DNA from 4 places in the Desulfuromonas thiophila genome. Region 1 is predicted to be linked to each of the others. Evidence: riboswitches for the same ligand, from Rfam matches in the RefSeq annotation. Region 1 holds a riboswitch; each other region holds the start of a gene.
The links. A riboswitch is a leader RNA that binds a small molecule or an ion and turns the genes downstream of it on or off. The one in region 1 is predicted to bind cobalamin.
Positions count from the first base shown of each region.

Region 2: linked by a shared signal. The riboswitch ahead of BLR80_RS09470 (TonB-dependent receptor plug domain-containing protein) and the one ahead of BLR80_RS11690 (TonB-dependent receptor plug domain-containing protein) in region 1 are both predicted to bind cobalamin.
Region 3: linked by a shared signal. The riboswitch ahead of BLR80_RS12315 (ribonucleoside triphosphate reductase) and the one ahead of BLR80_RS11690 (TonB-dependent receptor plug domain-containing protein) in region 1 are both predicted to bind cobalamin.
Region 4: linked by a shared signal. The riboswitch ahead of metE (5-methyltetrahydropteroyltriglutamate--homocysteine S-methyltransferase) and the one ahead of BLR80_RS11690 (TonB-dependent receptor plug domain-containing protein) in region 1 are both predicted to bind cobalamin.

Region 1 covers NZ_FNAQ01000021.1:35,348-38,915, reverse strand. The annotation lists gene BLR80_RS11695 (putative manganese-dependent inorganic diphosphatase) at 1-1,341, shown strand, start outside; cobalamin riboswitch at 1,519-1,700, shown strand; gene BLR80_RS11690 (TonB-dependent receptor plug domain-containing protein) at 1,819-3,568, shown strand, end outside.
Region 2 covers NZ_FNAQ01000012.1:7,898-11,465, forward strand. The annotation lists gene BLR80_RS13330 (hypothetical protein) at 1-6, opposite strand, end outside; gene BLR80_RS09465 (transposase) at 202-867, shown strand; cobalamin riboswitch at 1,151-1,338, shown strand; gene BLR80_RS09470 (TonB-dependent receptor plug domain-containing protein) at 1,508-3,568, shown strand, end outside.
Region 3 covers NZ_FNAQ01000026.1:12,197-15,764, reverse strand. The annotation lists gene nrdD (anaerobic ribonucleoside-triphosphate reductase) at 1-145, opposite strand, end outside; gene BLR80_RS12315 (ribonucleoside triphosphate reductase) at 138-2,204, opposite strand; cobalamin riboswitch at 2,352-2,530, opposite strand; cobalamin riboswitch at 2,708-2,824, shown strand; gene cobC (alpha-ribazole phosphatase) at 2,933-3,541, shown strand; gene cobU (bifunctional adenosylcobinamide kinase/adenosylcobinamide-phosphate guanylyltransferase) at 3,531-3,568, shown strand, end outside.
Region 4 covers NZ_FNAQ01000029.1:2,851-6,418, forward strand. The annotation lists gene BLR80_RS12435 (homocysteine S-methyltransferase family protein) at 1-1,992, shown strand, start outside; gene BLR80_RS12440 (hypothetical protein) at 1,976-2,344, shown strand; cobalamin riboswitch at 2,387-2,570, shown strand; gene metE (5-methyltetrahydropteroyltriglutamate--homocysteine S-methyltransferase) at 2,612-3,568, shown strand, end outside.

The sequences.
Region 1 (3,568 bases):
GTGGACGAGCGCCAGCGGCCGCTGGGCATGCTGTATCTGAAGAAGGTGTCGGAACGTTTTCTGGTGCCGAGCCAGGAGAGGGAACTGCGCCGGGTGTACGCTTCGCCGGCGTCGATCTGCCGCTGTCTGAAGGCGACGGCGCTGCATGCGGTGGATGCCGACCGGCTGGAGGATCTGAACCTGTATGTGGCGGCCATGTCGGCGCCGACCTTTGCCGACAAGATGCACAATCAGGACATGCGGCGCATGGTGTTGATTGCCGCCGACCGCAGCGAGATTCTGCGGGTGGCGGTGGAAAACGGCGTGCGGGTGCTGGTGGTGGTGGGGTCGCTGCCGGTGCCGGAGGAGATTCTGGAGCTGGCGCGGCGCCAGCAGGTGACGGTGCTGTCGACGGCCTTCGATACGGCCACCAGTACCTGGCTGACCCGGCTGGCGACGCCGGTGGGGGCGCTGGCGCAGACGGAGTTTGCCAGTCTGCGGCCGCAGGACCGCATTGAGCAGCTGCGCGCGGCGCTGCTGCACAGCGATGTGCCGGGGGCGGCGGTGCTCAATGATGATGGCAGTCTGCTGGCGGTGGTGACCAAGAGCAATCTGCTGCAGCCATCGCGCCGTAAGCTGATTTTGGTGGATCACAATGAGCTGGGTCAGGCGGTGGCGGGGGCGGACAAGGTGGAGATTCTCGAAATCATCGACCATCACCGGCTGGGCAGTCTGCAGACGGAAAAACCCATCCGTTTCATCAATCAGCCGCTTGGCAGTACCTGTACCCTGGTGGCGACGCTGTACCAGCAGGCTGCTCTGACGCCGGAGCCGGCCATTGCCGGGCTGATGCTGGCGGGGCTGCTGTCGGATACGGTGCTGCTGAAGTCACCGACGGCGACGGCCATCGACCGCGACATGGCCGACTGGCTGGGGCGCTGCAGCGGGCTCGATCCGCAGGAGTTCGGTCAGCGTATCTTCAGTGCTACCAGCGCCATGAGTGCCTACAGCAGCCTGGAGCAGGTGGTGCTGTCGGATTTCAAACAGTTCGAGGCTGGCGGCGGCCGTTTCGGCATCGGTCAGGTGGAGGTGGTCGGCTTTCACGAATTTCACAGTCTCAAGGGCGAGCTGGCGGCGCAGCTGGAACGGCTGCGGCAGCAGCGGGATCTGGCCCTGACCGGATTGCTGGTGACGGATATTGTGGCTGGCGACAGTCTGCTGCTGGTGTCGCACGACAGCACGCTGCCTTTTGCGATGGGCTATCCCCAACTGGAGGATGGGCTGTATGAGTTGAAAGGGGTGCTGTCGCGCAAGAAGCAGCTGCTGCCGCATCTGCTGAAGGTGCTGGCGCCGCCGGTCTGATGGAATAAAAAGACCCCGTGAAGGAGGGGGATCACGGGGTGAAATGTTTTGACCCTCTGGTCAAAGCAGCATGGCATCTACCCTAGCCGAAGGTTGGCGGCGATACAACGCAAAAAACGCGGTTGCACGGCTTGTCCGGTCTTTGGCCTTGACAGCCGCGGGCCGACTTTCTATGGTGCGCGCCAGATGGTTTCAGGTGCTCGCCTGCGAGCTTAAAACGGGAATCCTGTGCAAATCAGGAACGGGCCCGCCGCTGTAACCGGGGACGAACGCTGCTTCAGGCCACTGGCTTTTGCCGGGAAGGCGCGGCGGACGGCTGAGCCGGGAGTCAGAAGACCTGCCTGAACCCTTGTTAGTTGGTCTTCGTGGCGAAGACGGACGGCGATTTGTGGGCAGAATGGGACAACCCCGAATCGATTTTTCACTATCGGTTCGGGGTTTTTTGCGCCCCGGACGCAGGCGTTCTGGAGGCGGAACATGAGGTTGTGGAGCAAGGCGGCGCCGTTGGCGCTGCTGGTGGGTCTGGCAGGTGGCGCGGCGGCCGGCACGGCTGCGGCGGAGCAGACCCTTGAGGATCTGGTGGTGACGGCAACGCGCAGCAGCAGCGCGGTGCAGCAGGTTGGCGGCGCGTCGGTGGCGGTGATCAACGCGGCGGATATCGCCGCCAGTCAGGTGCAGACGGTGGCCGAGGCCCTGCGGCTGGTGCCGGGGGTCAATCTCTCGCCGCTGGGCGGGCTGGGCACGACCACCAAGGTGTTTTTGCGTGGCGCTGATTCGAAGAATACTCTGGTGCTGCTGGATGGCGTGGCGGTCAACGACCCGACGGACACCAACCGCGGCGCCGATCTGGCCAACCTGAGTCTTGACAACATCGAGCGCATCGAGGTGGTCAAGGGCCCCATGAGCGTGCTGTATGGCAGCAACGCCAGCGCCGGGGTCATCAATATCATCACCCGCCAGGCCACAGACCAGACCCAGGGCAGTCTCAGCGCCGAGGCGGGCAGCTATCACAGCCGCAAGGTGGCGGGCGATGTGCGCGGCACGGTCGGGCCGTTGGGCTATTCCCTGGCCCTGTCGCATCTGGACAGCGAGGGCTATTCCCTGGCCAACGCCGATAACAACGCCATCGCCCAGGGGGGCAACACCAGCGAGGACGATGGCTGGCGCAACACCAGCTTCAGCGGCAAGGTCAATGCCCAGCTGTGTTCGTCCACCGCGCTGACGGCGCTGGTGCACTACAGTGATGCCCAGATGGATCTGGATGACTGGGGAGCCGGCTACGCCGGCGACCGTTTCGCGCTGGACTGGACCACCTGGCAGTATCAGCCCGATCCGACCGGCCGCACCCACAGCCGCATTGACACCGAGCGCCTGTTCGGCCGCGTCAATCTGCACAGCGTGCTGCTGGCGGGGCGCCTGCTGTCGGATGTCGATTTCAGCCAGGCGCGCCAGCAGCGTGATGCCTACGACAACGACGGTCAGCCGTTTTACGATTATCTGGGCGAGACCCGCGAGTGGCGCTGGCAGGGCCAGTACCAGCTGGGTGGCGGCCACAGCCTGACCGGCGGCATCGGCCACCAGACCGAAACGGCCGACAGTTCGGCCCAGAGCAAGGAGGACGCCACCACCCTGAGTGCCTGGCTGCAGCACCAGTGGCTGTGGCACGGTGTCGATCTGGTCAGCGGTGTGCGGCTTGATGACCATGACCGGTTCGGCAGCAAGTACAGCTGGCGGCTGGCGCCGGCTTACCGCATTGCCGCGACCGGCACCACCCTGCGGGCCAGCTACGCCGTCGGTTTGCGCGCGCCTTCGCTCTACGAGCTGTATTCCGAGTATGGCAATCGCGACCTTGACCCGGAAAAGAGCCGTGGCCTGGAACTGGGGATCGACCAGCTGCTGTTTGACGAGCGCCTGCAGCTGTCGGCCAGTTGGTTCCGCCTGCGGTTCAAGGATCGGATTGACTGGGATTACAGCCGCGTCATCGCCGGCAATCCCTGGCCGGGCGGCTATAACCAGCTTGCCGGTGAAAGCGAAAGCGAGGGGGTTGAGCTGGGCCTGCGCTACCGGCCGTCGGCCCTGTGGCAGCTGGTGCTGGATTACAGCTACACCGACACGCGCGACCCCGACGGTCGCCGGCTGGTGCGGCGGCCGCTGCAGCAGGTCCACGCCGGCCTGCGGTATCAGCCGCTGACAGCCCTGTGTCTGCAGCTTGATGGCTACTGGTATG
Region 2 (3,568 bases), on a different contig from region 1:
GCTCATTTCGCCCTCCTTCAAAAATGGGGTTTAAAGATGAACCAGACAGTAGACCGAAAAAATCACTATGAATATGTGACAACGACTGTAATCAGTCAAGAAAGTAGGGAGAAACGAGAGGAAACAAGGGACACCCTCCAAATTAAATTGCTTTTAACACAAAACCAGTCTATCCTTCTCCCATGCCAAGAATAGCCCGCATTGTCGTTCCCGAATATCCCCACCACGTCACTCAGCGCGGCAACAACCGCGCGACCGTCTTTTTTAACGATGAAGACCGACTGCAATACCTCAAACTGCTGGCAAAATACAGCAAGGCGTTTTCTTTGCAGATTTGGGCCTACTGTTTTGATGGACAACCATGTTCATTTGCTCGTTGTTCCCGAGAAAGAGGACTCACTGGCTCGCGGCATCGGCCTGACAAATCAAGTCTATACGCAATATCTCAATCGCAAATTGAAGCAAAACGGTCGTATTTGGCAAAACCGGTTCTTTTCATGTCTGGTGGAACAGGATGACTATCTGTGGACGGTGGCACGATATATCGAACAGAACGCGGTCAAATCGGGCACAGTAAAAAAGGCGGAAGATTACCGCTGGTCCAGCGCCAGGGCTCATCTCACCTCTGGCTGTGATGATCTTTTACATTCACCCTCTTGGCTTGCTTGCAAAGACAGGTCAGCCTATGCTGATTTTATCATGCAAAGTGACGACAAAGCTGAAGACAGCTTGCGTAGCGTAACCCGGGCAGGTCGTCCGTTCGGTTCTGAGGGGTTTATCGATAAGATGGAAGAGACATTGAAGACAACGCTAAGGCCCCGCAAACCGGGCAGGCCAAGAAAAACCGGGGAGCGTCCCCTGGTTTAGCATCTGGCCTCTGCGCCAGAAGCCCTGGCTGGGTTTGTTGCCTGAAGAAACCGATATCAGATCTCCACCCGAACACTGGCCGCACGGAACATTGAGCCTCTTGTCCGATGCGGCGTGGCGGCTCGGTCATGACCGCAAATATGCGGTTGCGGTCAGCAGCCGAACTCCTCTATAGTTCCGGGGCCGTGCCCTGAAAAAGCGCCATCTTCAGCCCAGCGCGTAAAACCACCCTTCAGGAGGTTCGCCGACAGGAAACGGGCGGCCACAGGCCGCCACCGACAACTGAATAGTTTGCCACAACAGTGTTCAGCCCGCGCGGCTGCTGAAAAGGGAATCCCGTGCAAATCGGGAACGGACCCACCGCTGTAACCGGGGACAACAATCGCACAACGCCACTGAACCACCGTTCGGGAAGGCGCGGTTGAAGGACGATCCGGGAGTCAGAAGACCTGCTGTCGTGGTTTTGATGTCATTTATACCGAAGGGGATGATTCGGTCGGCATGCGCAAGGTCAAGGGTCACAATGGGAGCCCGTAACCGTCTGGTTACGGGCTTTTTTGTTTTCCGCCACGCCTGAAATCTGTCTGAAGCCTCCCCGTTTTTATCCAATGTTGTGCAATCAACCAAGGAGCGCTTCTCGATGAAAAACCGCCACACCATTTTTTATGCCCTTTTTTTCTACCTGCTCGGCATGACACCCAATATCTCCACGGTGTTTGCCGATGAGACGACGGACAGCCTTGTGCTCGATGACATGGTGGTCACGGCCACCCGCTCGCAGAATTCCGCCTTTGCCACGCCGGTGACGATCAGCGTCGTCAACCAGCAACAGATTCAGGAGCAGAATGCCGCTACGTTCACCGACCTGCTCGACGGCGTGGCCGGTGTGACCCTGAGCGGCGCCGGGCCGTGGGAAACCACGCCGACCATTCGCGGCATGGGCACCAACCGGGTGCTGGTGCTGTTCGACGGCGACCGCGAGACCAACCTGTGGGCGGGTCGCGCGCCGCTGACGCCGTTTATCGACAGCAACGACATTGAACGGATCGAAGTGGTCAAGGGCCCCTCCTCTGTGCTCTACGGCAGCGATGCCCTCGGCGGCGTCATCAACATCATCACCAAGGAGGTGGCTCTGGCCGACGGCGACAGCTGGCAGGCCGAGCACCACATCGGCACGCGCTATTCGTCGGTGGATGACGGCCTGGTCGGCAACTATACGGTCAACGCCGGCGGTCACGGTCTCGGCATTCGCCTCAACGTGGCGGCTCAGGATCACGACGACTATGAAGTCGGCGACGGCGACGAGCTACCCCACAGCCAGTTTGAAAACAAAAGCCTCGACCTGAAAGCCCTCTACAACGTCAACGACCATCACAGCGTCCAGGCTGAATTGCGCATCAACGACATCAACGACATGGGCGTGGCGCAGAAAGACCCGCAGGCGCCGGAATCGCACTTCACCCTGTACAACACCCGCACCTACAAACTGGCTTATGTCGGCACAGATTTGGGCGCGGTGCAGCGCCTGGAAACGCGCCTGTTCCACGTCGACCAGAAACGGCGCTTTGTCGGCGATTTCCCCAACACGGCCAAACAGCTCCACAACCTGAAGCAGAACACCATCGACACCACGGCCAGCGGCGGCTCGCTGCAGGCCACCTTTGCGCCGGGCCGCAACCAGCAATGGACCACTGGCCTGGAGATTGTTCACGAAACCACGGATTCCGACGAATCGCAACAAACCTTCACCACCACCAACGATGCGCTGAAAAAACTGCTCAGCTTTCAGCCGGTGCCGGATGGCGAGCGCGATCATGTGGGGCTGTTCGCCCAGAACGAGGTGACGGTGACGCAGCGCTGGCGCCTTACCCTCGGCGGCCGTTACGATTACTTTGAAGCCGATGCCGACGATGTCACCATGAGTCAGACCAGCTACGGCGGCAGCGGTGCCACCACGGTGCAGGCGGTGAACGCATTCTCCCGCGAAACCGATCAGGCCATGACCTTCAGCCTCGGCTCGCTCTATGCCCTGAGCAACACCTTGCATCTGACCGCCAACTTGGCCACGGCATTTCGCGCCCCGGATCTGTTTGAACGCTATTCCACCCGTGGCGGCGGCAGCCAACTGATCATCGGCAACCCGGACCTCGACGCCGAATATAGCTACAACGCCGACCTCGGCCTCAAATACCTATCGTCCCGCGCCAGCGGCTATGTCAGTGTGTTTTATAACCGTGTTGACGACTATATCGATCTGGTCAAGCAGGACAGTTCGTTCCTCGCCAATATCCCCACCTATGGTTACGTCAACGTCGAGGACGCGGAACTGTACGGCATCGATGCCGAAGCCACCCTCCACCTGACGTCGCGCCTCGATCTGGAAACGGCCATCGCCTGGGTGGAAGGCAAGGACCGCGACACTCACGAGCACCTTAGTGCCATCGCCCCGCTCAACGGCCGCATTGGCCTGCGTTACGCCGCGCCGCTGACCGACAGCATGCGCTACAGCCTGCGCGCCCAGGCCACGCTCTACGACCGCCAGCGCAATGTGTCGGACAGCGAAGACGAGACGCCGGGCTATACGACGTTTGACCTGCACGCCGGGCTCAATCTCGGCGCTTGGGCGATGTTTGACGCCATCGACCTGAACCTCAGCGTGAAAAACCTCCTCGACCGCGGCTACCGCAGCCATTTGCGCTCC
Region 3 (3,568 bases), on a different contig from region 1:
CTTGGCAGAAAAAGCGGCGCTGGTGATGCTCGGATTTCTTGCCGGCGTTGAACGAACTCACCGGCCGGTGGTAGCCCATGACACGGGTCCAGACTTCGCAGGGCTGGCGCAGATTTTCCTTAAGAACGGTTTTGGTATCAGGCATGGTCTTTCTCCTTCGCGTTGGTGGTGCTAGAGATTGTGGCGCCGGCACGGAGCAGTGTCGCGTCGCATTGGGGACAGAACGGATGCTCGCCCGGCAGATAGCCGTGCACCGGACAGATGGAAAAGGTTGGCGTGATCGTCAGGTACGGAATACGGTAGTTCTCCAGCACCCGGCGCACCAGCTTGCGGCAGGTATTGGGACTGCCAATCGGCTCACCCATGTACAGGTGAAAGACGGTACCCCCGGTATACTTGCGCTGCAGGGCTTCCTGCAGTTCCAGCGCTTCGAAGGGATCATCGGTGAAGCCGACCGGCAACTGCGAAGAGTTGGTGTAGTAGGGCGCATCCGGTGTGCCAGCCTGAAGCATAGCCGGAAAACGTTTCTTGTCCTCGCGGGCCAGACGGTAAGTGGTGCCTTCGGCCGGAGTAGCCTCCAGGTTATACAGATGACCGGTCTGCTCCTGAAACACCACCATGCGCTGACGGACATGGTCCATGAAGCGGAGAGCAAACGCCTGCCCGCTTTCGCTGGTGATGTCGTCCCCATCATGGGTAAAGTTGCGGATCATCTCGTTGATACCATTGACACCGATGGTAGAGAAGTGGTTGCGCAGGGTACCGAGATAGCGCTTGGTGTAGGGAAACAGTCCCTGGTCCATCTGGCGCTGGATGGTCTTGCGCTTAACCTCCAGGCTGGTGCGAGCCAGTTCCAGAAGTCTGTCCAGGCGGGCAAACAGGCCGATCTCGTCACCGGCGTGTTGATAGCCTAACCGGGCACAGTTGATAGTCACCACGCCAATGGAGCCAGTCTGCTCGGCCGAGCCGAACAGGCCATTACCGCGCTTGAGCAGTTCGCGCAGATCAAGCTGCAGGCGACAACACATGGAGCGCACCATGTTCGGCTGCAGCTCCGAATTAAGAAAGTTCTGGAAATACGGCAAACCGTACTTGGCGGTCATGCTGAACAACCGCTCGGCATTTTCGCTTTCCCAGGGAAAATCCGGCGTCATGTTGTAGGTCGGGATGGGAAACGTGAACACCCGCCCCTTGTCGTCGCCGGTCGTCATCACCTCGATGTAGGCGCGGTTGATCAGGTCCATCTCCGCCTGCAACTCGCCATAGGTAAACGGCATCTCCTCGCCGCCGATCACCGGCACCTGATTCTTCAGGTCTTCCGGGCAGGTCCAGTCAAAGGTAAGGTTGGTGAACGGCGTCTGCGTGCCCCAGCGCGACGGCACGTTGAGGTTGAAGATCAGCTCCTGCATCTGCTGTTTGATCTCGTCGTAGCTGAGCCTGTCCTTGCGCACGAACGGCGCCAGGTAGGTGTCGAACGAACTGAACGCCTGCGCTCCCGCCCATTCATTCTGCAAGGTGCCAAGGAAGTTGACGATCTGACCGATAACGCTGGAGAGATGGCGCGGCGGTGCCGCTTCCACCTTGCCGGGTACGCCGTTGAAGCCCTCCTGCAGCAGCATGCGCAACGACCAACCGGCGCAGTAGCCGGACAGCATATCGAGATCGTGGACATGCAGACTGCCGTCGCGATGGGCCTCTCCCAACTCCGGGGCATAGACATGGTTGAGCCAGTAGTTGGCCGTCACCTTGCCGGAGATGTTGAGGATCAGCCCGCCGAGGGAATAGCCCTGATTGGCATTCGCGTTGACTCGCCAGTCCGATTGGTCGAGATACTCATTGATGGACGACGCCACATCGACCAAGGTCTGCCGATCCTGTCGCAGTTTCTGGTGTTGTTCGCGGTACACCGCATAGGCCCGTAGGGTAGCGAAGTGGTTGGCTGAAATCAGCGTCTGTTCCACCACATCCTGAATCTGTTCAACCTTGGGAGGCTGACCGGCGAAACGGTGGCGCAACACCTTGAGAGCCTGCTGTGTCAGTAGAGCGGCTTCGGCGTCATCAAATTCGCCCGTGGCCTTACCGGCACGGGCAATGGCGAAACAGATACGTTCACTGTCGAACAGCACCTGGCTACCGTCACGCTTGACAACCACGCTAGGTAATCCCAGGGCAACAACTTGTTCGGAATACCCAGGCTTCGACATCGTCTACTCCTTGTATGTGTCGGATTCGTGTTTCGGAAGACTGTTAGCGCAAAAACATAAAAAGTCCGCAGGCGCCAAGGCATCCTGCGGACTTATCGCATTCTAAATCCGGATACGGGTCTCACTCTTCCCTTACCACGAGGAAATACCGAGTGTTCAGATCAGGCAGGTCTTCTGGCTCGCACTTCAACCTTCAGGCGCCTTCCCGGTCAGAAGACCAGTGGCATTAAGCCTGTCGTCTGTGCTCACAGCGGCGGGTCCGCGGGGGCATTGCACCCCTCTTCCCTATCAAGCCCTTACGGGCACCATGATCCACGATATGGGTTCCACTGAAAGTGGATATTTTTGGTTCTCTTTAGCCGAGGCATACGAAGCTGTCAAGGGGTTTCGCCCCGCACGATGCCGACGGCTGGCCCAACTGCGCCGATTCATAAACAATTAAATCATATTGAGGTGACAAGCGCATTTTTTTTCTCTACCGTCCTGGCCAACAAACAGGCCCACCATAAAAAAAATAATCGGACTCGTGGAAGACGGTGCAAATCCGTCGCGGACCCGCCACTGTGTTCGTCGCTTGACCGCGACGTCAGTCAGATACACGCCCGATTCATTTGTTCGCCCCACCTTCGTGGAATGAGGTGGCTGAACCCGACTTGCGGATTAAATACGGAATCCCCGCAACCTTTTCTGGTTGCGGGGATTTTTTTTGACCGATGACGGCACCGTCCATGACCACACAGATTACCCTCATCCGCCATGCCGCCATCGCCACGGAATTTGACGGTCATTATATCGGCCGCAGCGATGTACCGCTCAGTGCCGACGGCAGGCAGCAGGCCGAACGTCTGGTCCGCCATCTCAGCCGGCCCGGCTTTCCCGCCATCGATGCCCTGTGGTGCAGCCCGGCCCAACGCGCCCGCCAGACCGCCGAGCCCCTGATCCGCCAGTCGCTCCGTCCGGTCACCATTGACGAGCGCCTGCAAGAGATCAATTTCGGCGACTGGGAAGGGTTGGATTTCGCCCAGATTCTCCACAACGACCCGCAGCGCGTCAATCAATGGGCCGCCTTTACCGACGATTTCTGTTTCCCCGCCGGGGAATCGCTGAAGCAGTTCCGCCACCGTCTCGATGCCGTTGTGGAAAGCATCTTGGCCGAACAGGCCGGCCACCTGGTCATCGTCAGCCATGGCGGCGTGTTGCGCGGACTGATTTGCCAGTTACTCGGCTGGTCATTAAAAGACCATCTGAAATTCACCATTGAACGGGGTGGCTATGCCACGCTGTATTTGGATGGATGTCATGCCGTCTTGACCGGACTGTATAACCATGGCGTCTAAGCCCTTGACCAACCATCTCCTCTACAT
Region 4 (3,568 bases), on a different contig from region 1:
CTGATCGCCGTTCGGGAGGTCTGCGACCTGCCGGTGATGGTCAGCATGACCTTCGGTAGTGATGGCCGTACCTTGAACGGCTCAGATCCTCTTTCTGCTCTGATTACGCTACAGTCACTGGGGGCGGATGCGGTTGGCTGCAACTGCTCCACTGGCCCGCAGGATATGGCAAAGGTGGTGGCCGCTATGAAACCGTTCGCCACGGTGCCGCTACTGGCCAAACCCAATGCAGGTATGCCACGTCTGATCAATGGCGTTACAACCTTTGATATGTCCTTTGAAGAGTTCGGCAGCCATATGCCGCGCTTGGTTGAGGCAGGCGCGGCTATTTTGGGAGGATGCTGCGGTACCAATCCGGACTACATCAGGACCCTGCAAGAGAGCACAGCATCGCTGCGCCCTGCCGTGCCGCTGCGGCAGTGGACCGCCGCCGTTTCGTCATACCGGGAAACGGTCTGTATCTCCAATGATCTGCCCCTGACCATCTTCGGTGGCAAGATCAACCCGTCCGGCAATCCGGCACTGGCAGACAGCCTGCGCAAGGGGGACCTGGTGAAGGTGCGGCGGATGGCGCAGGAGCAGGCGCGGCGAGGGGCGGCGATTATTGATATCAACGTGCATGCCCAGGGGGTAGACGAGGTGGCTGCCATGCGCGGGGCTGTACTTGCGGCAGCCAAAGGGTGCGGCAAGCCGGTGGCGGTTGATACGGTCAATGTCGCGGCTGCCGAACAGGCCCTGCGGGTCTTTCCGGGCAGGGGTATCCTCAACAGCGTCAGTGCCAGGGATGGCGACATGGAGGCGATGTGTGCGGTTGCGGCCCGTTATGGCGCAATGATCGTCTGCATGCCGCTGGACAAGGGGGGGGCCGGGGGCGGTTCTGCCGAGGCGATCGAACGGATTGAGAAGATCGTCGCCTGTGCCGGTAGGTACGGTATCGCCCCGGAAGACTGTCTGGTGGACTGCCTGGTGTTCACCGCCGCCGCCGGACCGGCTGCGCACCGGCGCGCACTGGAACTGATCGACTGGTGCGCCCGTTCGGGCCGCTTCCGCTCCCTGGCCGGGATATCAAATCTGACCTATAACCTGGCCGTGCGGCAGTGGTTCGACAGCACCTTTCTCTGCATGGCTGCCGGGCGGGGGCTGACCGCTGCCTTCATTGACACGGCCTGCGACTATACCCTCAATGTCGCCTGCGCGGTGGATGCTTTGGCCGGGCGCGACCCGCGCATGGGGCGCTATATTGCCCGTTTCGGTCAGCAGGATGCAGGCGTAACCGCAACTCGCGGCCCCCGCACCCTGGGAGAACAGGTCTTTGATGCGGTTGTCGGAGGGGACGAAGAAGGGATGGAACAGACGATCCGGCTGGCCCTGGAACAGGGGGAGTCGCCCCGTTCGCTGGTGGATGATCGTCTGATTCCGGCCATCAATCTGGTGGGCGACAAGTTTGACCGCAAGGAGTATTTCCTGCCGCAGCTGATCACCTGTGCCGATACCATGCGCAAAGGCTTCAGCGTGCTGCAGCCATTTCTTGATGCAGCCAGCGGTGCCTCGGGCGGCAAGGGCCCCAAGGTGGTGCTGGCCACGGTACAGGGGGATATCCACGATATCGGCAAGAACATCGTGGCGTTGATGCTGAACAATTATAATTTTGACGTCATCGACCTGGGCAAGGATGTCTCGGCTGAGGATATCGTCCGCGCAGCCAGGCATCATGGGGCTGAAATCATTGGTTTGTCCGCGCTGATGACCACCACCATGGTGGAGATGAAAAAGGTGATCGACCTGGCCCGTGCCGAGGGCCTGACAAAGGTGCGCTTCATGATCGGCGGCGCGGTGGTGGATCAACACTACGCCGATGAAATCGGCGCCAGTGGCTACGCTAGCGATGCCATTGGCGCGGTGCGGCTGGCTCAGCGGTTCAGTGATGAAGGCAGCCGTGCCACATCGCCGGAGGCTGCCGGAAAGGACGTTTCCGATGCACCGGAAATTTAAAAATCGCGCTGCTCTGCGGTTGTTGATTCGCCAGTTGACAGGTGCCAGCCCGTTTTCCGGCGACGGTTTGCGGTTGCAGTGCAGAACCCTGTTGTCAGCCTGTTTTCTGATGGGCATCGAACCCTTTCAGCTGCCACTTGCAGAAACCTCCTGTGGCGATCTTTCGGAGTTACAGCGTCGGGAGTTTCTGCAGCGTTATCTGGTGCTGCAGATCGACGAGGCCGCGCGGAATAGGCTTGTTCTGCAATTGCTCGGGAACCCTGCCTGGTTTTCCCTGCTGCGCATGGCCGATAACATTGTCAGAGAACAGGAAATCGCCAGCCGGACCGAACCCCAGCGCTGGACAAAATGAAAGGAGGGATGGTGGTCCGCTTATAGCATGGGCCGGAAAAAACGTATTTGATGCACGCAAAATTGTTGGCAAGGGTGAACAGGAAACGGAAGACGGTGAAAATCCGTCGCGGACGCGCCGCTGTAACCGGAGATATTCCCCTGCTTTGTCACTGTTTCGCTTGAAACGGGAAGGTAAAGCAATTCGGGGTCCGGGAGCCAGAAGACGTCCTGTTCGTAATCGTAGTTTCGTCTCGCGTAACAGACAAATGAAAGGAACTGTATTGTCATGGAAGCACACGTACTGGGGTTTCCGCGCATTGGCGCTGGCCGTGAACTGAAGAAGGCGCTGGAAAACTTCTGGAAAGGCACCGGCCATCAGGACGAGCTGATTCGCACCGCAAAAACACTTAAGGAGCGCAACTGGAAAATTCAACGCGATCAGGGGCTCTCCATGGTCGCCGTGGGGGATTTCTCCCTCTATGATCAGATGCTCGATACTGCTTTTATGCTGGGGATGATTCCCCAGCGCTTTGGCGCGGCAGAAGAAGCCGATCTCTCCACCTATTTTCGCATGGCACGGGGTGATGCGACGGCCAATCTTCCGGCCATGGAAATGACCAAGTGGTTCGATACCAATTATCACTACTTGGTTCCTGAGTTCACGCCGCAGACAATCATCCGGCGTTCAACGGGAAAACTTATTGAAGAAACCTGCCATGCCCTTTCTCTGGGATTTCGCCCCAAACCGGTTCTGATCGGACCGCTCACCTTCACCAGCTTGGCAAAAGAACTCAATGGTGCCGACCGCTGGCGCTTTCTGGATGATATCGTCCGTGTCTATTGCACGTTGCTTGTCGATCTGGCGCCCCTGTGTGACTGGATCCAGATTGACGAGCCGATCCTGTGTACTGATTTGCCTGGCATGGCCCGAGAGGCATTTGTCCCTGCCCTGCGCCGGCTCAAGGAGGCGGCCACCGGCAGCCAGCTGCTGCTTGCCACCTATTTTGGCGCGCTTGGCGACAATCTGCCCCTGGCCTTGGAGAGCGGCTGCGATGGCTTGCATCTGGACTTGGTGCGTGGCGCGGCGCAGCTCAATACCGTGCTGGACATCCTGCCGGAAACGATGGTTCTGTCTGCTGGTTTGGTGAATGGCCGTAATGTCTGGAAAAACGATTTGCGCCATTCAAAGCAGAGACTGGACTTTCTGGCTCAGCGCCTCGGAGAGGGAAGGGTCATGGCGGCG